Regions from separate parts of the Clostridium moutaii genome, predicted to be linked through region 3. Evidence: riboswitches for the same ligand, from Rfam matches in the RefSeq annotation. Region 3 holds a riboswitch; each other region holds the start of a gene.
What was found. Region 3 has a riboswitch for S-adenosylmethionine ahead of AB8U03_RS08415 (DUF2325 domain-containing protein). Riboswitches for the same ligand answer to the same signal wherever they lie in the genome.
Positions count from the first base shown of each region.

Region 1: it holds a riboswitch for S-adenosylmethionine, as region 3 does, so the genes downstream of both, AB8U03_RS06680 (methionine ABC transporter ATP-binding protein) here and AB8U03_RS08415 (DUF2325 domain-containing protein) in region 3, are expected to answer to the same signal.
Region 2: it holds a riboswitch for S-adenosylmethionine, as region 3 does, so the genes downstream of both, AB8U03_RS12350 (DUF2292 domain-containing protein) here and AB8U03_RS08415 (DUF2325 domain-containing protein) in region 3, are expected to answer to the same signal.
Region 4: it holds a riboswitch for S-adenosylmethionine, as region 3 does, so the genes downstream of both, AB8U03_RS03180 (O-acetylhomoserine aminocarboxypropyltransferase/cysteine synthase family protein) here and AB8U03_RS08415 (DUF2325 domain-containing protein) in region 3, are expected to answer to the same signal.

Region 1 covers NZ_JBGEWD010000005.1:28,201-33,750, forward strand. Annotated here, with positions in the region: gene pdxS (pyridoxal 5'-phosphate synthase lyase subunit PdxS) at 1-42, opposite strand, end outside; gene AB8U03_RS06675 (M20 family metallopeptidase) at 570-1,769, opposite strand; SAM riboswitch class I at 1,846-1,950, opposite strand; SAM riboswitch class I at 2,095-2,196, shown strand; gene AB8U03_RS06680 (methionine ABC transporter ATP-binding protein) at 2,346-3,422, shown strand; gene AB8U03_RS06685 (methionine ABC transporter permease) at 3,468-4,148, shown strand; gene AB8U03_RS06690 (MetQ/NlpA family ABC transporter substrate-binding protein) at 4,174-5,004, shown strand; gene AB8U03_RS06695 (trans-sulfuration enzyme family protein) at 5,160-5,550, shown strand, end outside.
Region 2 covers NZ_JBGEWD010000012.1:3,514-9,063, reverse strand. Annotated here, with positions in the region: gene AB8U03_RS12355 (nitrogenase component 1) at 1-1,249, shown strand, start outside; SAM riboswitch class I at 1,329-1,437, shown strand; gene AB8U03_RS12350 (DUF2292 domain-containing protein) at 1,748-1,909, shown strand; gene sufC (Fe-S cluster assembly ATPase SufC) at 2,179-2,925, shown strand; gene sufB (Fe-S cluster assembly protein SufB) at 2,955-4,361, shown strand; gene sufD (Fe-S cluster assembly protein SufD) at 4,373-5,550, shown strand, end outside; gene AB8U03_RS12330 (cysteine desulfurase) at 5,544-5,550, shown strand, end outside.
Region 3 covers NZ_JBGEWD010000006.1:193,120-198,669, forward strand. Annotated here, with positions in the region: gene AB8U03_RS08410 (oleate hydratase) at 22-1,755, opposite strand; SAM riboswitch class I at 1,981-2,093, shown strand; gene AB8U03_RS08415 (DUF2325 domain-containing protein) at 2,201-2,485, shown strand; gene AB8U03_RS08420 (ATP-binding protein) at 2,470-2,712, opposite strand; gene AB8U03_RS08425 (sensor histidine kinase) at 2,716-3,165, opposite strand; gene AB8U03_RS08430 (hypothetical protein) at 3,650-3,892, opposite strand; gene nifH (nitrogenase iron protein) at 4,054-4,872, opposite strand; gene AB8U03_RS08440 (NifB/NifX family molybdenum-iron cluster-binding protein) at 4,904-5,335, opposite strand; gene AB8U03_RS08445 (nitrogenase component 1) at 5,353-5,550, opposite strand, start outside.
Region 4 covers NZ_JBGEWD010000002.1:99,220-104,769, reverse strand. Annotated here, with positions in the region: gene AB8U03_RS03190 (prenyltransferase/squalene oxidase repeat-containing protein) at 1-303, shown strand, start outside; gene AB8U03_RS03185 (bifunctional helix-turn-helix transcriptional regulator/GNAT family N-acetyltransferase) at 396-1,322, opposite strand; SAM riboswitch class I at 1,564-1,678, shown strand; gene AB8U03_RS03180 (O-acetylhomoserine aminocarboxypropyltransferase/cysteine synthase family protein) at 1,992-3,266, shown strand; gene AB8U03_RS03175 (alpha/beta fold hydrolase) at 3,311-4,276, shown strand; gene AB8U03_RS03170 (APC family permease) at 4,384-5,550, shown strand, end outside.

The sequences.
Region 1 (5,550 bases), on a different contig from region 3:
AAGCATCTGCGCCAAGTTTTTATTTAATTCATATTTTGACATAAATACAACTCCTCATTTATTAATTTTTTTAAATGATTATATCATGTACATTACAAAGTTCAAATGTAACGATACAATCATTTAAAAATGCCCCTCATCTCGGATAGATTTTTAACCATTATTTTTTCCATTAATTCTATTAGATTGAATAAGTTTAAGGCTTAATCTCGTTAAACTTAGATTTAGTAAAAAAAGATGTTCAATCTGAACATCTTTTTTGATGTATTTATTAATTTTAATGGGAAATGTCGCGAAGCAGTAGAGTTTTATGCAGAAGTTTTTGAAACAGAAAAGCAGTAAATTATGTCATTTTGAGATACTCCAGCTGATTCAGAATTTACTATTCCGAATGAAGCAAAAAATTTAGTTACTACTAAAATTATGACGGCATGACAGAAAAAATTATTATCTTTAAAGTGACTAACTAAAAACAATAAACTATATTTATAGGGTTTAAGTAGTATAATTGAAAGACAGAAATTACTACAGAATTATATCCTATAGTAATTTCTGATCCATGGACTTTATTAAGAATGTTGCCTATTGAATTCTTCCTTAATTGCAGTAAGCTTGTTTTTATCTGTCAGCAGAGTGAGCCCTGTGAGAGCCAGTGCTTTAATTCCAATTAACAGAGCTTCATCACCTTGTTTTGATATTGCCGCCTCACGAAATTCAGGAGTATGTCCTACTAGTTTGTCATCACCGATTTTTATATGGGGGTGAATAGTCGGAACAACATGGCTTACATTACCTGCATCCGTGGAACCAAGGCCTTCAGGTATTTTATTATCCAAATTAATTCCAAGTAATTTAAGATTGTCTGCAAATACTTCATCAAATTTACTATTTAGTAGGAAATTATCTATTTCATTTTGAAAAAAGCTTATGTTGACTTTAGAACCGGTGATTAAAGCTGCACCTTTGGCAATATTTATAATCTTTTTTGTGACCTCATCACAAGTACTTCTTTCAGCAGCGCGTATAAAGAATTTGGCCTTAGCATAATCGGGAACAATATTTGGCGCATATCCTCCATCAGTTATAATGCCATGTATTCTCACATCACTTGTGACATGCTGTCTTAAGGCGTTTATTCCATTGAATAATTGAATCACTCCATCCAGCGCATTTATACCTTTTTCGGGACAAGCTGCTGCGTGAGCTGCTTTCCCTATAAACTCAAATTGAATGGGATCGTTGGCCAAAGACTTAACTGTTTTATAATTATTATTTCCAGGATGGATCATCATGCATGCATCTACACCATCAAATAAATTATGCTTTACAAAGCTTGCCTTTGCACTGCCGTTTTCCCCGCCCTCTTCGGCAGGAGTTCCAAATACTAAAATTTCTCCACCAATTTCATCTATGAGCTTTGACAGGGAAATAGCTGCTGCTGTACTTGCTGTACCTATGATATTGTGACCGCAAGCATGGCCTAAATTAGGAAGAGCATCATATTCGGCTAAATATCCTATAACGGCACCAGAATTTTTATTTGACTTTTTCCTGGCTATAAAGGAAGTCGAGTGTCCTGCCACAGCTTTTTCTATGGAAAAACCTTCCTTTTCCAAGGCGTCTATAAGCAATTTGGAAGAAAAAAACTCCTGGTTTCCTATTTCAGGATGATTGTGTATTAGGTGACTTATATTTATATAAGTGTCCTTCTTGCTTTCAATTTCATTGATTATTTCATGCTGAAAATTTTTAATAATGTTTGTACTCATAATATGAACCTCCTCTTTAAATAAAAAAATCTTCTTTGAAATAAAGAAGAGATATATACTTATTTGTAGATTTCCCTTCTTATCTTTCAAGAATAAACTTGTTGGAATTGGCACAGTATCCTAAATAGGATCTGCTGCCGAGGTTTCAAAGGGCCATTCCCTCCACCTCTCTGGATAAGAATTTTACATATTGTATTGACTATTAAACATAATAGAACTTCTAGTTATTTTTGTCAATAATAAAAAAATTAATATTGCGTATTGACATAATAAAAATAAGTTGTATAATCTAACTTATAAAATAAATTCGTAAAAATTAAATATATCCTTATCAAGAGAAACTGAGGGACTGGCCCTTTGAAGTTTCAGCAACCACATATATGTGATGGTGCTAAATCCAGCAGAACGTTGTTCTGAAAGATGAGGAAAGGCATAAAAACCCTTCCGCGGGTTTTTTTTATGCCTTGCATCCTCTTCTTTGTATGAAGAGGTTTTTTATTTTATATATGAAATTACTGCAAAATTGCAATATATGATTTTGAAAAAATTAGTTGAAATTTTAAAGGAGGAAAAAGGATGATATGGCTAAAAAATATCAACAAGATTTATACAAGTAAAACTAATACAGTTGAAGCTTTAAAAAATATTAATCTTCATATTAAAGCTGGTGAAATTTTTGGAATTATAGGATATAGTGGTGCCGGGAAAAGTACCTTGATTCGTTGTATAAATTTATTGGAACAGCCAACTTCCGGAGAAGTAATTGTAAATGGAAAGAATTTAACTCGTTTATCTTCAAAAGAACTGAGAAAAAGTAGGGAAAAAATTGGAATGATATTTCAAAATTTTAATCTTATGAAAAACAGAACGGTATTTGAAAATGTGGCCTATCCTTTAAAGGGAAAGGGTTTGAGTAAAAAAGACATAGAAAAAAAGGTGCTGGATCTTTTAAAACTGGTGGAATTAAGTGACAAAATAAATGTATACCCTTCACAGTTAAGCGGTGGACAAAAACAAAGAGTTGGAATTGCCAGGTCACTGGCAAATGACCCTGAAGTGCTTTTATGCGATGAAGCAACATCCGCTTTGGATCCACAAACAACTCAGGCAATTTTAAAACTTTTAAAAAACATCAATGAAAAATTAAAATTGACAATAGTAGTTATAACCCATCAAATGGAAGTTGTGAAAGAGATATGTCAAAGGGTTGCAGTAATAGATTCCGGTAAAATAGTGGAGGAAGGAAATATTATAGATATATTTACAAATCCAAAAGTCAATATAACAAAGAAATTTATATCCTCATTATTTCACTATGAAAAAATCTACGATTTCCTCAAAGAGGGAAACTCTGTAGGTGAACTAAAACAAATAACGGAAGGAGAAAGTATTGTTAAAATATCTTTTACAGGGCAAAAAACAGGCCAAGCTTTTATTTCAAAGATTTCCAGGAAGTTTAAAATAGATGCCAGTATACTGTTTGGAAATATAGAGATCATCCAAAATGTACCTATAGGAAACTTAATAGTAAAATTAAGCGGTACGGATGAAGGAATAAATAGTTCAATAAGGTACTTAGAGGAAAACAATATACATGTGGAATATGTGGATATTAAAAAAGATGATGCTAAATTAAAGGTTGGAAATAATTAGACTTAAAATATGCAGATTAAAAAAATTTTGTGAAGGTGATAAATAATGATTGAATTTTTAGGAAAGATAGCACCAAATTTGGTGACCTTATATCCTGAGATGATAAAAGCAATATTTGAAACTTTTTATATGGTAGCCATTTCAGGAATCATATCAACAGTAGTTGGAACAGTCATGGGAGTCACCCTGGTTGTTACAAAAGAGGGAGGTATACTGGAGAATAAAATTATTAACAGTATACTTGGCAAAATAATAAATATTTTCAGATCCATACCATTTATTATTCTCCTGGCAGCTATAATTCCTCTTACAAGACTTTTAGTAGGTACTACCATAGGTACAAAAGGAGCTCTGGTGCCGCTTATATTCGGGTGCACTCCTTTTATTGCCAGGCAAATTGAATCAGCACTGCTTGAGATAGATAAGGGGGTGATTGAGGCTGCACAATCAATGGGTTCAAGTCCTTTTGGAATAATTTTTAGAGTAATGCTCCTTGAAGGACTGCCAGGTATTATACATGCTCTTACAATAACAATTATAAGCCTTATTGGATTATCTGCCATGGCAGGTACCGTAGGGGGAGGCGGTCTAGGAGATTTTGCCATACGCTATGGATATCAATATTTTCAGACAGATGTTATGGTAGCCACAATAATTGTACTTTTAGTTATTGTAAATCTTATTCAACTTGTAGGAGATGTTTTATCAAAATTGACAACACATTAATTTATAGACTAGGGAGGTCTTGAAAATGAAAAAAATTATAGGTTTATTTTTAACAGTTATATTATCTTTTGGAGTCTTGGCAGGTTGCGGTTCCAGCAATAGTACTGGACAAACTACCAGCAATAAGAAACAGGTGGTGAAGATAGGCATAACTGGTGATGATCACAAGATTTGGGACAAAGTTAAACAAAATCTGGCAAAAGAAAATATTGATTTGCAGATTGTAAGTTTTTCAGATTATGTACGTCCTAACTTGGCACTTTCCGACGGAGAAATTGATTTGAATTCATTTCAGCATTATGCTTATCTGAATAAATTTAAGACAGAACACAAACTGAAGATCAGTGCTATAGGTGAAACTGTACTTGCACCACTTGGAGTGTATTCAAATAAAATAAAATCCATTAAGGATGTTGCAGAAGGTGCAAAAATAGCTATTCCAAATGATCCAACAAATGAAGGCAGAGGATTGAACCTGCTTCAAAGTGCTGGCTTAATAAAATTAAAAGAAGGGGTGGGTCTTCTGCCAAAACTTCAGGATGTAACTGAAAATCCAAAGAATATTCAATTTGTAGAACTTGTTGCCACCCAGATTCCAAGATCACTTCCAGATGTGGATGCAGCAATAATAAATAGTGGAGTGGCTATAGATGCCAAACTCAACCCAGTTAAGGATTCAATTTATCTGGAAGATGTATCCAATAAAAATGCAAAACCATATATAAATGTAATTGTGGCTAGAGACAAAGACAAAAACAATGCCACTTACAAAAAGGTAGTCAAAGCGTATCAAACTGATGAGATAAAGAAACTTATAAAAGACACATACAAAGGAGCAGAAATTCCAGTTTTCTAATTCTGGTTAAAAAATTGCAAATTTAGAAAATGTTATGCCGTGGGAAAATATTGTTTCATTAAGGCATTTACTTGTGGAGAGGATTTAGATAAAATAGATGTTATATAAATTGTAATAGATAAAAATAATATTAGCAGTATTTGGAGGAGGTTATTATGAATAAAAGTTTTGCTACAAAGCTCATTCACCTTGGAGAACAAAATTCGGAATCCATTTCTAAATCCAAGACTTTACCTATTTCTATGACTTCTGTATTTGCTTTTGATGATGTAGAAACATTAGATGAAGTTTATGAGGGAAAAGCCAAGGGGTATGTGTATTCTAGAAATGGGAACCCGGTTCATGATGCATTAAAGGAAATAATGTGCAGTATTGACGAAGGAGAAGATGCCCAGGTTTTTTCCTCTGGAATGGCAGCTGTTTCCATGTCAATTTTATCTCTGGTAAAGTCAGGAGATCATATAATAGCAGACAATGTATTATATGGTGGAACTTATCAATTCCTTAAGAATGAATTGAGTAAATTCAATATAGATGTTACTTTTG
Region 2 (5,550 bases), on a different contig from region 3:
ACCCATATTACATTCCGGACCAGGATGTGGAATTAAACTTCATGATGGTCTCAGTGTTGCATCAGGATATCAGGGCATAGGGTATTCGGGAGGAAGTGCCGTACCTTGTACCAATACAACGGAGAGAGAAGTGGTGTTTGGAGGAGAACACAGGTTAAGACAGGTAATAGATGGGTCTCTAAAGGTTTTAAAGGGCGATCTATTTGTGGTTTTAACAGGATGTACTGCAGATATAATAGGGGATGATGTGGGGCAGGTAGTAAGTGAATATAAAAGTAAGGGGATTCCTATAGTTTATGCAGAAACAGGCGGATTTAAAGGAAGCAATTTCAAAGGACATGAATTGGTAATTGAAGCCATTATAGATCAGTTTATAGGTGAAAGAAAACCAGAGGTGGAGAAGGGGCTTGTAAATGTTTGGTCCGTAGTTCCATATCAGGATTCCTTTTGGACAGGTAATTTGGCGGAAATAAAAAAATTGCTTCAGTCAATAGGTCTGAAAGTCAACATACTTTTTGGGACGGAATCCAATGGTGTAGATGAATGGAAAACAATTCCCAATGCCCAGTTTAATTTAGTCCTCTCTCCCTGGGTAGGATTAAATATAGCCAAACAGTTAAATGAAAAATATGGTACTCCTTATCTGCATTATCCAGTGTTACCTATAGGGGCAAAGGAAACCAGCAAATTTCTAAGGACTGTGGCGGAATTTTCACAATTGGATAAAAAAAGGGTTGAAGATTTTATAAGCAGGGAAGAAAAAAGATTTTATTATTATATTGAAAGATCACTAGATTTTTTCATAGAATTTAGATATGATATGGCAGATAGATTTTTTAATATAACAGACTCCTTTTATGCACTTGGAATAAGCAAGTATTTAGTGAATGAACTTGGAATTGTTCCAGGAGAACAATATATTACAGATGATGCCCCGGAAGAATATAGAAAAAAAATAGAGTATGAATTTGCACATCTATCCCAGGATATATTTTCTAAAGTAATATTTGAAACTGATGGAGGTAAAATACATGAAGGGTTAAGAAAATATAATCATGGTAATTATACACCATTGATTTTGGGAAGTTCCTGGGATAGAGATATAGTATCAGAATTAAAGGGTTTTGGAATAAACATATCCTTGCCAGTGATGCATAGGTTAGTACTTAATAGGACTTATGTAGGATATAATGGTGGATTGACATTGACAGAAGATATATACAGCAATATATTGGAAAGTTATAAATAATTAAATACAATTTAATTAAAAAATTAATTGACCCTAGAAACATTATACGGTATAATTAAAAGCAATAATTTAATATTGATCCTTATCAAGAGAAACTTAGGGAATGGCCCGATGAAGTTTCAGCAACCCATGTGAGTATTACATGTAAGGTGCTAAGTCCATCAGAACACAGTTCTGGAAGATGAGGTAAAGGTAAAACTTTAATGCAAATCTTTTATGTTTATTGCCATATAAGTTAATCCTCTTCATCTGAAGAGGATTTTTTTAGTTTATCAAGTTATTTTTAGGTACGGTGGAGTTTGCCCATAAGGAATGCTTTTATACCGAACCTTATTAACAGTATTCTTAGTGTCTTTAGCACTTAGAATACGTTATCCTTTAGGGGAAGAATAAATCCAGGGGCACAGCAGTACTTGTCATACCTAGATTTGAAAAAGCTGGGGGGTATTAGCAATGGTAGCCATTGGATAAATTATTATAAAAGGGGGTAATATAAAAATGGAGGCAAAAATTATACGGGAAAAAAACCAGATTTCAGAGCAGTATATTAAGAAAATATTGCAATCATTAAAAAGTATAAGCTATGGTTCAATAACTTTAGTGATTCAAGACGGAATAGTAATTCAGGTAGAGACAAAGGAAAAAATAAGACTTAAATAAATGGCGGATTTGTTTAATTATCTAAAGAATAAAAATTGAGATAATTTAAATTGGATTAAGTTATTATCAGAAAATAAAAACTTTTAGAGAAAAATATAAAATGCATATTTTCATTATTGATTATCCTTTGAATAAATAGTAAAATGTAATCAGGTACAATGTTGAGTATTTAAGTCGGATATTCTATCTCATCTAATTACTCATTTATATTGTAGCTGATTTTTAAAATTAAACATGACTCAAATACTCGGATATAAAGGAGAGGTATAATGGGAAAAAAGTTACTGGAAATAAACAATCTAAGAACAAAAGTTGAAGATAAGGAGATATTGAAAGGACTTAATTTACAAATTGGGAAGGGTGAAGTTCATGCCATAATGGGTCCCAATGGGGCAGGAAAGTCCACTCTTGTAAATACTATAATGGGCCATCCCAAATATGTTATATCAGCAGGAGATATAGTATTTGAAGAGGAGAAAATAAATGATTTAAAAGTAGATGAAAGGGCAAGACGTGGGATATTTATGTCTTTTCAATATCCAGAAGAGATACAGGGAATAACTGTTGAAAATTTTTTGCGAAGTGCAAAGGCTGCTGTTACGGGAGAAAGAAGTGGCATATTGGCATTTAAAAGAGCTTTAAAAGAAAAATTGAAACTTTTAAAAATAGATGAAAGTTATGCACAGAGATATTTAAACGTGGGATTTTCAGGTGGGGAAAAGAAAAAAAACGAAATACTTCAGATGGCAGTACTTGAACCTAAACTTGCCATGCTTGATGAAACAGATTCAGGACTTGATGTAGATGCAGTTAGAATAGTATCAGAAGGAGTAAGCAAACTTAGGACAAAAGATAATTCAATACTTATAATTACACATCATGACAGTATTTTGGAACATTTAAAACCGGACTATGTTCATATACTTGTAGACGGTAGAATAGTTAAGACCGGTGATGCATCCTTGGCTGAAGAAATAGAGAAAAATGGATATGACAAGTTTAAGGCACTGGTTTAGCGGATTGTCTTGGAAGAGAGGTGTTTTTATTGGAAAAAGATAAAACTCATATAGAAGATGTAAAAAGAAGTATTTATGATATAAAAAATGAAGATAAATCCAGTTATAAAACTGGCTCAGGTCTTACAAAAAAAATAATAGAAGAAATATCTGAGGAGAAAAATGATCCTGATTGGATGAGGGAGTTTAGACTTAAATCTCTGGATATTTACAATAATATGTCAATGCCATCCTGGGGACCTGACTTAACAGACTTGGATATGAATAACATAGTTACCTATGTAAGACCGGATACCAGTATGAAACATGATTGGAAGGATGTGCCGAGGGATATAAAGAAAACATTTGACTTACTTGGAATACCTAAGGCAGAGCACGAATCACTGGCGGGAGTTGGCGCACAATATGATTCAGAAGTGGTTTATCACAATGTAAGTGAAGAACTTAAAAAACAGGGCGTTTTATACATGGATATGGAGACGGCAATAAGGGATTATGGAGAACTTGTAAAGCCACTTTTTATGAGACTTGTGCCTCCAACAGACCATAAGTTTGCAGCACTTCATGGAGCAGTGTGGTCCGGTGGTTCTTTTGTATATGTTCCAGAAGGAGTGCAAGTTGAAATACCAATTCAATCTTATTTTAGATTAAACGCCCCTGGGGCAGGTCAATTTGAACATACACTTATAGTAGTTGAAAAAGGAGCAAAAATTCATTATATAGAAGGTTGTTCAGCACCTAAATACTATGTAAACAATCTGCATGCAGGATGTGTTGAATGTTATATAAGAGAGGGAGCTTCCCTAAAATACAGCACTATAGAAAACTGGTCAAGAAATATGTACAATTTAAACACTAAAAGGGCAGCAGTAGATAAAAATGGTCACATAGAATGGGTAACAGGTTCTTTTGGTTCCAAAGTATCCATGTTGTATCCCATGAGCATACTAAGAGGAGAAGGAGCAAGATGTGATTTTACAGGAATAACTTTTGCAGGTGCGGGACAATATCTGGATACTGGTTCGAAAGTAGTGCATGCGGCACCAAATACCACATCTGTGGTTAATTCAAAGTCCATATCTAAAGATGGAGGGGTTTCCATCTACAGAGGCCTTTTAAGTTCCACAAAAAATGCAGTGAATTCCAGATCCAGTGTATCCTGCGAATCATTGATGCTTGATAGTGAATCCAGATCGGATACAGTACCTATTATAAGTGTGGCAAATAACAATGTGGATGTGGGTCATGAAGCCAAAATAGGGAGAATAAGTGATGATGCTATTTTCTATCTCATGAGCAGAGGACTTACGGAAGAAGAGGCAAGGGGCATGATAGTTACGGGATTTGTTGAACCTGTAGCTAAGGAACTTCCTCTTGAATATGCAGTAGAAATGAACAATTTAATTAAACTAGAATTAAAGGGAACTATAGGATAAGGAGGTACTGTATGATAGATAGTAAGGAAAATTTTAGTGACAGCAAGAATATAATTTCCACATTGCAAAATAAAAGAGATTTTAGATTAAATCAAGCCTATGTACCTACATGGAAGCATCTTGGATTGAATAATTTTCATATTGACAATTATAAACTTCCGGATATACGGGAATATGATGCAGATTATATGGATTTTAAAGCTGAAGATTTTAGGGATGTTACCATAGTACCTATAAAAGAAGCCGCAAGTGAAAACTGCCTTTGCAAATATTCCAGTTTTAAAGATGCCACTTCCGTGTCAAAGGATTTTGTGAAACTTGCGGAAGATGGATTTAATTCAGGAGTATTTATAAAAGCTCCGGAAAATAGAATTTTAAACTCTTATGTGAGGCTTAATTTTAATTTAGATAAACATAACCCTACAGTGGTAGATCACAATATAATTATAGCTGAACCAAACAGCAAAATTACTTTAGTAGTAGATTATTATACTAGGGAAAAAGAAATAAATGCTTTTCATGATGGATTGACCAAGGTGTTTGCTAAAAGCGGATCTCAGGTAAATGTCGTAAAAATTCAAAGAATGAATGATAAATCTACTCATTTTGATTCAAATATGGCACAAGTTGATGAAGGTGCAAAGGTAAATTGGATTACTATAGAAATAGGCAGCCATATAAATGTTACAAATTATAACTCGGATTTAAAAGGGGAACGCAGCAGTTCCGATATATATTCAGCTTATTTGGTAGATGGAGATAGAAGACAAGATCTTTATTATACTGCCAACCATTTTGGAAAGAAGAGCGTCAGCAATATGGTTATAGAAGGAGTATTAAAAGATAAAGCAAGGAAAGTGTTTAAGGGAAATATAGATTTTAAGAGGGGATCTTCTAAGTCCAAGGGATCTCAAGCTGAAGAAGTGCTTCTTTTAGATCCAACGGTTAAGACGGATACTATTCCAATGCTTCTCTGTCAGGAGGAAGATGTAGATGGGCAGCATGCAGCTAGTGTAGGTAAAATAGATGAAAATCAGCTTTTTTATTTAATGAGCAGAGGGTTTGATTATGGCGAAGCGGAGAAACTAGTTATAGAAGCCAGGTTTAGTCCTATTTTTGATAAAATTCCTGCAGAGGATTTAAAGAAATTTTTATCTGAAGAACTTAAAAGGAGGATTATAAATGAGTA
Region 3 (5,550 bases):
TTTAGCCTGCTTTTCCACAGCTTATCTAAAAGCAGTTTTTAAAGCTTCCTTTAGCACCTTAGGCCTCCTTTTATAAGGAGTTACCGGGCGAATCTCTTTATCCGTTACATTAAATAGCTTATATATGGCAATTCGTGCTGACCGTACAGAATATTCCTCAGTAAACACCATATCTTCTGGGATCTCAACAAATTGACCAATCATGGCAAAATTTGTTGAACCTTTTGGTACAACCTGAGGACGATCGGTCATCTTTCTAGGTTGGAACTGAGCATCTACATAAGGCATCATACATGGAATAACATTGACTACAGTTTCCATTATTTCATCTTTTTTGTCTTCCATATGTAAATGGTGTAAAAGTTCTATCAAAAGTTCTTCACCAGTGCAATCAGCCATTGATTTCTTTATATAATTTCCAATTTTATCTGTATATAGTCCATAGCCCCAAAAAATAGTTGTATCAAGTGTTTGATTTTTAAAATGGGGCTGAGCTGCAACAACAATGCTCATTAACCAGTTGGAATCTTTAAATGTCATTAATGCACCACTGCCTGGAATATTAGTGGAAAATTTTTCAATTAGTCTTAATAATTTATTGCCCTTACAAGTTACAGTGAAACTTTCCCAGTTGGTTTGCTCGGGATGGCTGAAAAATGGTTCTGGATTGCCAAGGCCTTCTTTCTTTTCAGCTATTTTGGCCCAGAGTTCAGCAGAAGTCAATTGATTTGGATTGTATCCCGCCGGCCTATGCATATCTCCTAAAGTTGCACTGTCGGTCATACAGCCGTTTGTCATAATGCACACATCTCCCAGATTAAGCTCAATAACCCTTTCATCACCACTTTCTTCTATGTGTATTGCAGTTACTGTAATTTGGTCTCCTGATTTAAAATCCAAATCGGTTACAGTTGCATTGATACTGAAATCAACTCCAAAACCATCTAAATAGGTTTTCAATGGCAAAATCACAGATTCATATTGATTATAGGTAGTACGTGTAACACCTTCTAAAGTTTCAATACGAGAAAATTCAAAGATCATACGTTCCATATATCGTTTGAATTCAAAAAGGCTGGACCATTTTTGAAAAGCAAAAGTTGTCTGCCACATATTCCAAAAATTAGTTTTAAAAAAATGAGGCGTACGGCTAAACCATCCCTGAATGGTCATACCATCCAGCTTTTCCTCTGGTGTGATCATTAATTTGCCAAGAGCCATGCGGTCGGCATTATTAAATCCCATACTTTTTACATCTTGAATTGATCCATGTTTATCTACTAAACGTGCTTGTGCATGGGTTGGATGCAAATGATCAAAATTAAGAATTTCTTCAGTAACACTTTTACCCTGTAAATCCAGGGATGGAATGCTTGAAAACAACTCCCAGAAGTTTTCATAGGTCTCTTCATTTAACATCCTGCCGCCGCGGCATATGAATCCCTCTGATGCATTTCCTTCACCATCATTACTGCCCCCAAGAATCCTCATTGCCTCGATAACATGGATATTTTCTCCTTTAAAATTACAGTCCCTTACAAGGTAAGCTGCACCCGCCAGAGAAGCCAATCCTCCACCAATAAAATAAACTTGTTTCTCACCATAATTTGTACCTGCCAGTGATTTTATTGGTTTTTTCGATTTATTTTTAAATTTTTTTCCACCTATAGTGGCTATAATGGTTGCTGCTGCTGATATACCTATTGAGGCTACAATTAATGCTTTTATGTTATTCGAGCTTAATTTTCTCTTCATATAATTTTCCTCCATTTTTAGTTTTATTTACAGTTTAAATTAAATTAATCATAATTACAAACACTTAGATGTCTAAGTTCATTTCTTTTTTAATATATCCTCATTGTCTCTTTTAATACATATTAAAAACTATGAAATCCGCATCAGTAAAAATAATTTTTCAATATTTATTTGCACTGTGAATCACATTGTAGTATAATAAAATTTATATAATTTAATAATGTTCTCTTATCAAGAGCGGTGGAGGGACTGGCCCTTTGAAACCCGACAACCGGACATATCATATGTACCGGTGTTAATTCCTGCAAAGTGAATTGAATCACTTTGAAAGATAAGAAAAATGCTAATTTTATAAAATTGTTATCAAAAGCTTTTTTTCTTATTAAAGAAAAATAGCTTTTTTAATTATATTACAAAAATAAAATACAAATTGGAGGTATAACTAATGGGGATTTTAGTAGTCGGCGGAGACAGAATTGGAAACATAAAAAACAAGTTAAAAGAAAATGGATTTAATAAAATAATACATGTTACTGGGCGTAAAAAGGGTGACAGGAAAATAATTATTCCATCAAATATGGATTTAGTAATGGTTCTTACAGATTACATAGGACACAACATGGCTGAAATAGTAAAAGAGCGCTCAAAACGAAATAATGTTACCGTAATGTTTTGTAAGCATTCCTGGTCAAATATATATAAAAATATAAATATTTATATGAATAAATAGATATTCTGAGTATAATTTATATGATAATGCTCAATTATACTTTTTGCTATAGATAACCCAAGGCCCGAATTTTTGTCTGGATTGACCCGTGATTTATCAGCCCTATAAAATCTTTCGAAGAGCAATTTAATCTCCTCTTCCCTTAGATTGTCGCAGCTGTTGCTTATGGATATTACTGCCCTGTTTTCCTCTTTTGACAAAGATAATTTAACTTCAGAAGGTTTCACACTTTATTCCAGGGCGTTATAAAGCAAATTGTTGAGAGCCCTTAAAAACATGTCAACATCTATCCGCACCATCAGATTTTCAAGAATTATACTGTCTATCAGTTTAAGATTGTTTTCCTCAAAAATAACTAAAAACTCATCCACTACTTGATAGATCAAGTCATTTAAGCATATTGTTGAAAAATTCAATTTCACATTTGTGCTTTCAAGCTTTGTAAAAATAAATAAATTATCTGTGAGCTTTTTCATGGTTCTGGCTTTTTTTAAGGCAATATCTACAAATTTATCCCTTTCCTCCCGGGACTTGTATTCCCTGTCTTTTACCATTTCCAAAAACCCGATGACACTGGTGAGAGGGCTTCTTATATCATGGGCCACATTTGTCACAAGTTCACTTTTGGATCTCTGAATGTTTTTCTCCCTTATGATTTTCTCCTGTATTTTATCTGCCATACCTTGTCTGCAGCTGTAATAATGATTGCATGGACAGTTTTATTCCTGGGACTGAGCATATTTATATTCCAAAGAAGAGAAGAATACATATAATATATGAACTTATTCCCTTTTAGTTAGGTATATAAGAATAAGTCCAATACTGTTAAATAATTTAAATAAAAATATATATAGAATATACCCCAAAAAAGAAGTGAGTACAAATTTGACTTTTATACAAATCTATACTCATTTCCCAGTTTTAAGATAATTCTATTATAAATTTTCTTAGAATAACTATTCCAGTACACCACATTATACAAGTTTTATAATATTAAAGTTATTTTAAATCAAGATACAATTTTATGGGAATACAAATCCCAATGTCCAGTACTAATACCCTTTAACAATCCTTCAACTACGGGATTTAGCTTTTTTACTGAGTATGTAATGCTGCTGAGTTTTGCCATGATGATAATTATTTTTAATAACCGCCATTATAACCTCAGATATACCATTCAGCGTGGCTTTCATACTCATTTTCTTTTTCCCCTTCAGCTAAAAGATTAAATATTGCATTCATTATCACATTGTACAAAATTACACTTGTTATTATAACTCCAACAAAAAAGATATTTTTCACCAATGCTATATTATTGAATAAGATATGCTTGAAAATAACCAAAAGCAATGCAATTTCTATTAGGAAAACCATCACCAACAATAATTTCAATTTATTTTTATCCATAATAAAACTCTCCTTTTATCCAATGTCTAATAACACCCATATTCGTAGAATGATGGTATTAGAATTTCTTATAGGGAAACTTCATCTGAAGTCAAGAATTATTGATAATTTACTTAACATTCCCCACAATCACATTTACTTTCATTTTTACAGTGAATAATTTATTCTATAACACCATGTTCTAAAAGTATCTGCTCAAGCCTTTCCTGTGACATGGGCTTTGGAATCACAAAATTATCATTTTCTTCTATGGATTTTGCAAGTTTCCTATACTCATTGGCCTGTTCTGCTTTTGAATCAAACTGTATTACAGTTTCCTTATGAATTTCAGCTTTTTGAACTACATTATCCCTTGGAACAAAATAAATGAGATGTGTCCCCAATTCCTCTGCAAATGCTTCCAGTAATTCTTTTTCATTTACTACTTTTCTGCTGTTGCAGATAATTCCTCCAAGCCTTACTCCGCCTTTATCTGCAAATTTTTTTATTCCCTTTGATATATTGTTTGCTGCATAAAGTGCCATCATTTCACCGCTGGCTACAATATATATTTCCTTAGCTTTACCTTCACGAATAGGCATGGCAAACCCACCGCACACAACATCCCCAAGCACATCATAAAAAACATAATCCAAATCCTCAGTATATGCTCCCAACCTTTCAAGCATATCTATAGAAGTTATTATGCCTCTTCCTGCACAACCTACACCTGGCTCAGGTCCTCCGGACTCAACGCACTTTATACCGTTAAATCCTTTCTTCAAAATATAATTTAAATCCACATCCCCTCCTTCCTGTCTCAGAGTATCCAAAACTGTTTTCTGGGCAAGTCCACCTAAAAGCAATCTTGTAGAATCCGCTTTAGGATCACAGCCAACCACCATAACTTTTTTACCAAGTTCAGACAATCCCGCTGTCAAATTCTGCGTTGTCGTAGATTTACCTATTCCACCTTTACCATAAATTGCTATTTGTCTCATGTAAATATTCCTCCTAATACTACTGTAATTATTAATCATTAAAACGGCGTATATTTGTCAAAATCTTTGCTGCCCTAATTGGACAATTAGCTCTATCCACCGAAGTACCAAAAGTGTCTTTCGCCACAAGATATTCAAGTATCTTTCCTCTTTTGGCGTAAGATTCAAGTGCTTTTTCTATAGAACCACTGAGGCTTACGGCCACAATATTCCTATCGTGAAGCACACTAACTGCTCCGGAACCAATGCTGCTGGCCAGTATCAATTTCACATCCCCCAGCAGCTTTATAATCTTGTTTAATTTGTCCTCTCCACTCTTGGAATCATTGAGATAAACTTCTCGTGTTTCTATAAATTCATATTCTCCATCTTCTGAAATTTCATAAATGAAAAATTTATCTGCTCTTCCAAAATGCTCATTTATAAAAACGCCATCACTGCTTGCTGCAGCAACTTTAGCCATATATTAACCTCCTTCCATTATGGGCGTACAAACTTACTTAAGAAGTCTTCTATAAGTGAGATTCCTCCGCCGTATCCCGTGTAAGTATCCCTCACAACAACACGGTTTTCTGCTGGGAATGTAACACTCAAATGTACCTGCCTTTTGCTTTCTGCCTCATACCTTTCCTGGGAACTTGCAAAAAGTACTCTGAAATAAGAATTTCTCAAATGTTC
Region 4 (5,550 bases), on a different contig from region 3:
GAAAAACTTTCTTCTATGCAGGACAGTGATGGAGGATATTCTTCCATGGGTGTATCAAACAGCCAGAGTTTATCCCAGGTAATAATAGCCCTTTGCAGCAATGGGGTGGATCCTGCAGGAAGTGAGTTCACTAAAAATGGCAAGAACTTAATGGATCTGCTTTTAAGTTATCAGGTTGATGGAGGGTTCAGCTTTGACAGGCAGACCCGATATGATTCCCTTTCCACTGAGCAGGCGGCTGAAGCCTTGGAAGCTTATAAGCTGTTCAAGGAACAAGCCATTGGCATATATGTATCAAAATAGAAGAGTAAATACGAAAAGATGACTCCCTATATTGTATAGAGGTCATCTCTTTGTATTTCATTATTTTTTTCAATGGATTTTACGTTGTAAAGCTAAAAATATAAATCCCAGCGTTCTTCTTTAACCAGGTGATCTGTCCAGGTAGTATTATTTTTTGATTCAGTTAAATTAAATCCATAACTTTTATAGAGATGTCGTGCTGCTTTTAGTACATCAGCAGTCCATAAAAAGATGTGATTGTAATTCTTTTTCCTGCTGAAATCAAGAGCTGTTTGTAAAAGAGTATGCCCCAGTCTTCTGTATCGTGCTTCAGGTTCAATAAGAAACCATCTTAGCTGAGCCGTGGAATCATCAGCTTTGGCTATGGCTATGACTCCTGATGGTTTACCATTTATTTCTGCAATCCATATGTTTTCTTTATCTTCATCATGGGATTTATGAAATTGAATCAAATATTTTTCTACATAATCTGCAAATTCATGGGAAAATCCAAATTCATCTTTATATAATTTTTTATGTTTTTCAATTATATAATTAATATCTTTTAGTTTATATGTTCTGATTTTAAGAGATCTGTCTATAGATGATGGTGATAACAAATTTTTAATATATTTCATTGATTCAACCAACTTTTCTCTTTCACTTTGTGTTAAAGGGTTTGTTAATGCTATGATTTGATTATTTGATTTTTGAGAAAGACTCAATAAAATTTCTTTACCTCTTGATGTAAGAGAAATAAAAGTATATCGTCCATCCTTAGAAGATTTCTCCTTGGTAATCAGGCCGTCGGAATTAAAGCGACCTAAAATTCTGCTTATATATCCAGGATCCATATTTAATTTACCAACCAGAATATTAGAAGTGCAGTTCGGGATTTCACCAATTTCAAAAAGTATACGAGCTTCTATCAATGAATAGGGGCTGTCCAGTATATCCTGATTTAAAAGTCCTAAAATTTTTGTATAAAAACGGCTGAAACTTCTCACTTCAGAAACTATAAGGCAATTTTTTTCTTCCATAAAATCTATCATTTCCTTCACTATGCTCAAGGCACAAAAATATATTAAAGCATTTAAGTTTTTAAGCTTTCTTTATGATATAAGTATATATAAAATTAGTTGACTTTGTCAATTAATTTTATTTTAATTATTATTGACAAAAAAGATAAAAGCTTGTATAGTATATACAAGTTATACAAAGACTGTTTAGCTAGAAAAGCTAGAGGTCAGATTTTAATTGTGTATTTAATTTAATAGTGGATTCTTATCAAGAGTGACCGAGGGACTGGCCCCATGACGTCCAGCAACCTAAATACGATTTATTATATTGTATTTAACGGTGCTAATTCCAGCAGGTTAAACCTGAGAGATGAGAAATGGAATTGAGCTTCTTATAGGTTTACTATAGGAGGTTTTTTGTGATTTTAGATATAATTTTAAAATGATGTACTTAGTTGACCAGATATACTAGAGACTATGCAGGTTCATTTATTGAATGCTGCATGGTCTTTTTTTAAAAAATTTTTTGGAATGAGAAAATAATTCCGGGTATTTCCGGGTATTAATGTAAGGTTGTCCGAAGTTGAGATTAAAGAGATAAAATTTGGTTTATGAGCTGGAAATTGAAGTGGCAGAATTATTGAAAAGTATAAAAAATTATAAATAATATTTAAATTGGAGGATGATTTTATGAGTAAAGAATTTAGAATAGGAACAAAAGCTGTACAATCTGGATATTTCCCTAAATCAGGAGAATCAAGAGTAGTTCCTATAGTACAGAGCACGTCTTATAGGTATGACACATTTGATGAAGTCGGAAATGTTGCAGCAGCAAAAACTCCGGGATATTTATATACAAGGATAGGAAATCCTACAGTTACTGATCTAGAAAAAAAATATGTGGAATTGCAGGGCGGAATTGAAGCAGTAGCAACATCTTCAGGGCAGTCTGCTGTGGTCTATTCCATAATAAACATAGCTAGTGCCGGTGATAACATTATTGCAAGTTCCAAATTATATGGGGGAACTTATAATCTTTTTAATGCAATTTTGCCCAAGTTAGGTATCAAAGTATCTTTTGTTGATCCGGAAGCCTCTGAGGAAGAAATACTATCTCTTGCTAAAGAAAATACTAAGCTTATATATGGAGAAACAATAGGAAATCCAGGGCTTAATGTTCTTGATTTTGATAAGTTTTCATCAGTGGCAAAAAAACTGGACATACCATTTGTTGTAGATAATACTATTGCTACTCCCTATTTAATCAATCCATTTGAATATGGTGCCAACATTATAGTACATTCAACAACTAAATATTCAGATGGACATGCAGTAGCTTTAGGCGGAATAATCATTGATGGTGGTAATTTCAATTGGGCAAATGGAAAGTTTCCGGATTATACAACTCCAACAGGGCCAACTGATTTAATATTTGTAGATGAATTTAGAGAAAAAGCATTTTCTGGTAAGCTAAGAGTAAATCTAGTTGAAGAATTTGGTGCAGCACAAGCACCATTGAATGCATTCTTAACGATTTTAGGATTGGAAACTCTGCATTTAAGAATGGAAAGACACTGCTCAAATGCATTAAGTTTGGCTAAATACCTCTCAAGACATCCTAAAGTTGAGTGGGTAAGGTATCCCTATCTGGAATCAGATAAAGAGTATGGTAGAGCTAAAAAATATTTAAGAGGAGGTGCTAGTGGAATTTTGACTTTTGGCGTAAAAGGAGGTATTGAAGCGGCAAAAAAAGTAGGGGAGAGTTTAAAAGTGGCTTCTATAGTTGTTAATCTGGGAGATGTGAGAACATATGTGATTCATCCTGCAAGTACAACACATATTGCACTTAATGAAGAGCAGCAGAGATCTGCAGGTGTAACACCTGAATTGATTAGAGTATCTGTAGGAATTGAGGATATTGAAGATATAATAGCAGATTTTGAACAAGCTCTAGATAAAATCTGATATATGCAGATTAGAAAAATACATTCTCTGGAGGTATATATATTATGTGTAACAGTATAGAATATAAATCTGAAACGTTTTTTTACAGAGATCAGCAGAATGTAAAACTTTTTACTAAAAAATGGTTGCCATGTGATGAATCTAGAATAAAGGGAATTATACAGGTAGCACATGGAATGGGTGAAACTGCTGATTATTATAGGGAATTCAGTGTGAATATGGTTAAATTGGGTTTTGCCGTATACATTAATGAAGCCCGTGGTCATGGAAGGACAGCGGGGAACATAAATGCACCATCTTATGAAGAAAGTGCAGGGTATATGGGTGAAGATGGAATATCGTGGATGGTAGAAGATATTAGATTATTAACGGATATTATAAAAATTGAAAATCCAGGGTTACCAAATTTCCTTTTAGGGCATAGTCTAGGTTCTGTGCTGGCTCAGATATATGCATATAAATATGGAAGTAAAGTAAATGGAATTATATATTCTGGAACTACCGGGCCAATTGATGGAAGAAAAATAGAAAAATTGATCGAAGTAGTGGAAGAAGAAGTTGCTGAAGTTGGAAGGAAGGGTAAAAGTGTAAAAACTGCAGATTATTTTTTTAGACACTATAATGATAAATTTCAACCTGCAAAGACAGATTACGATTGGCTGACCAGTGATTTCACCATGCTTGAAGATACATTAAGCTCTCCTTATGCAGCGATAGATTATAAAGTTGGATATTATGAAGATTTCATTGATGCTTTAAAAAATTTGCATAGAGAAGAATTTATTAAAAAAATACCTGAAGATCTATCTATACTTTCTATATCGGGAAATGATGATCCTTTTGGGAACTACGGAGAAAGCATAAAAACATTATTCCAAACATATAAAAAATTTGGAATCAAGGATATAACATATAAAATATATAAAAATGGAAGGCATGAGATGTTGAGGGAAGTGAATAGAAATGAAGTGATGAGAGATCTGTATAATTGGTTGTGCAGTCACATATAAAATAGATTCAGAATGCTCACTGGAAAACCGGAGGCTTTAAGCAAAACATTTAATTTGCTTAAAGCTATTTTTTATAAAAAATAATTTATAATATGGAGGAAGATAATATGGCATATGATAATAATTCAGGACTAAAATTGAAATGCTTGGAATTTAAAGATTTATTTGCACAATCTATCGCAACTATTGGACCGTCAGGTGGGCCTTTAGTAGCAATTCCCATGGTAGCAGCTAGTGCTGGAAATGGAACATGGCTATCTTTTGCTATTGCTGTTGTAGGAGTGATTTTTATAGGTAAAAATATCAACTCCTTTGCAAGAGAATATTCAGGAACAGGGTCATTATATGGATATATTATAAGGGGTATAGGACCGAGATTCGGTATAATTGGTGCATGGGCACTTGTTATTGCATATATTGCTTGTGCTGCTTCAGTTGCACCTTTATTTGCCAGCTATTTAAATGTAATTATAAATCCAATTGGTATTTATATTCCATCGGTATTGATTATCGGTATAGTTTCATTTGCAGCTTGGTTTTTAGCATGGAAGGATATTTCTCTATCATCTAAGGTTATGCTTTATATTGAGATTGCTTCATTGATAATAGGGGTTATACTTGCTTTTATTGTAGTTTTTAAACTAGGTTCAAATGTGGATACAGCACAATTAAATGTAAAAGCATTTTCTGGTTCAGGAGTTATGCAGGGTACAATTCTGGCATTTATGTGTATGGTAGGTTTTGAAAGTGCAACTATGCTTGGAGATGAAGCAAAGAACCCTTTAAAAAATATTCCTAAAGCGGTGACATTAAGTGCTTTTATTGCAGGACTTTATTATATTGTTAATTCCTATGTGTATATATCGGCATTTAGGTTTTTAAATGATAAATATACCACAAGTCAGGCTCCTGTGACAGAAGTGGCGACTCATTTTGGAGTATCTGCATTAGCGGTATTATTGACAATAGGTGCCGTTGTCAGTTCTCTTGCAGTGGTATTAGCCAGTATAAATGCTGGTGCTAGAGGATTATATGAAATGTCTAAAAACGGTATTTTAAATGAGAATATATCAAATACACATAAAAAAAATAGAACACCTCATGTGGCAATAGGTGTCGTATCTATCATAACATTTGTATTACCTACAATTTTAACTTTATCAAAAGTTGGGTTGTCGGGAATTTGGGGATTAGTTGGCAGTATAAGTTCTTTGGGGTTTTTAACCACTTATCTATTAATTGATATAGCAGCTCCAATATTTTTGTATCATAAA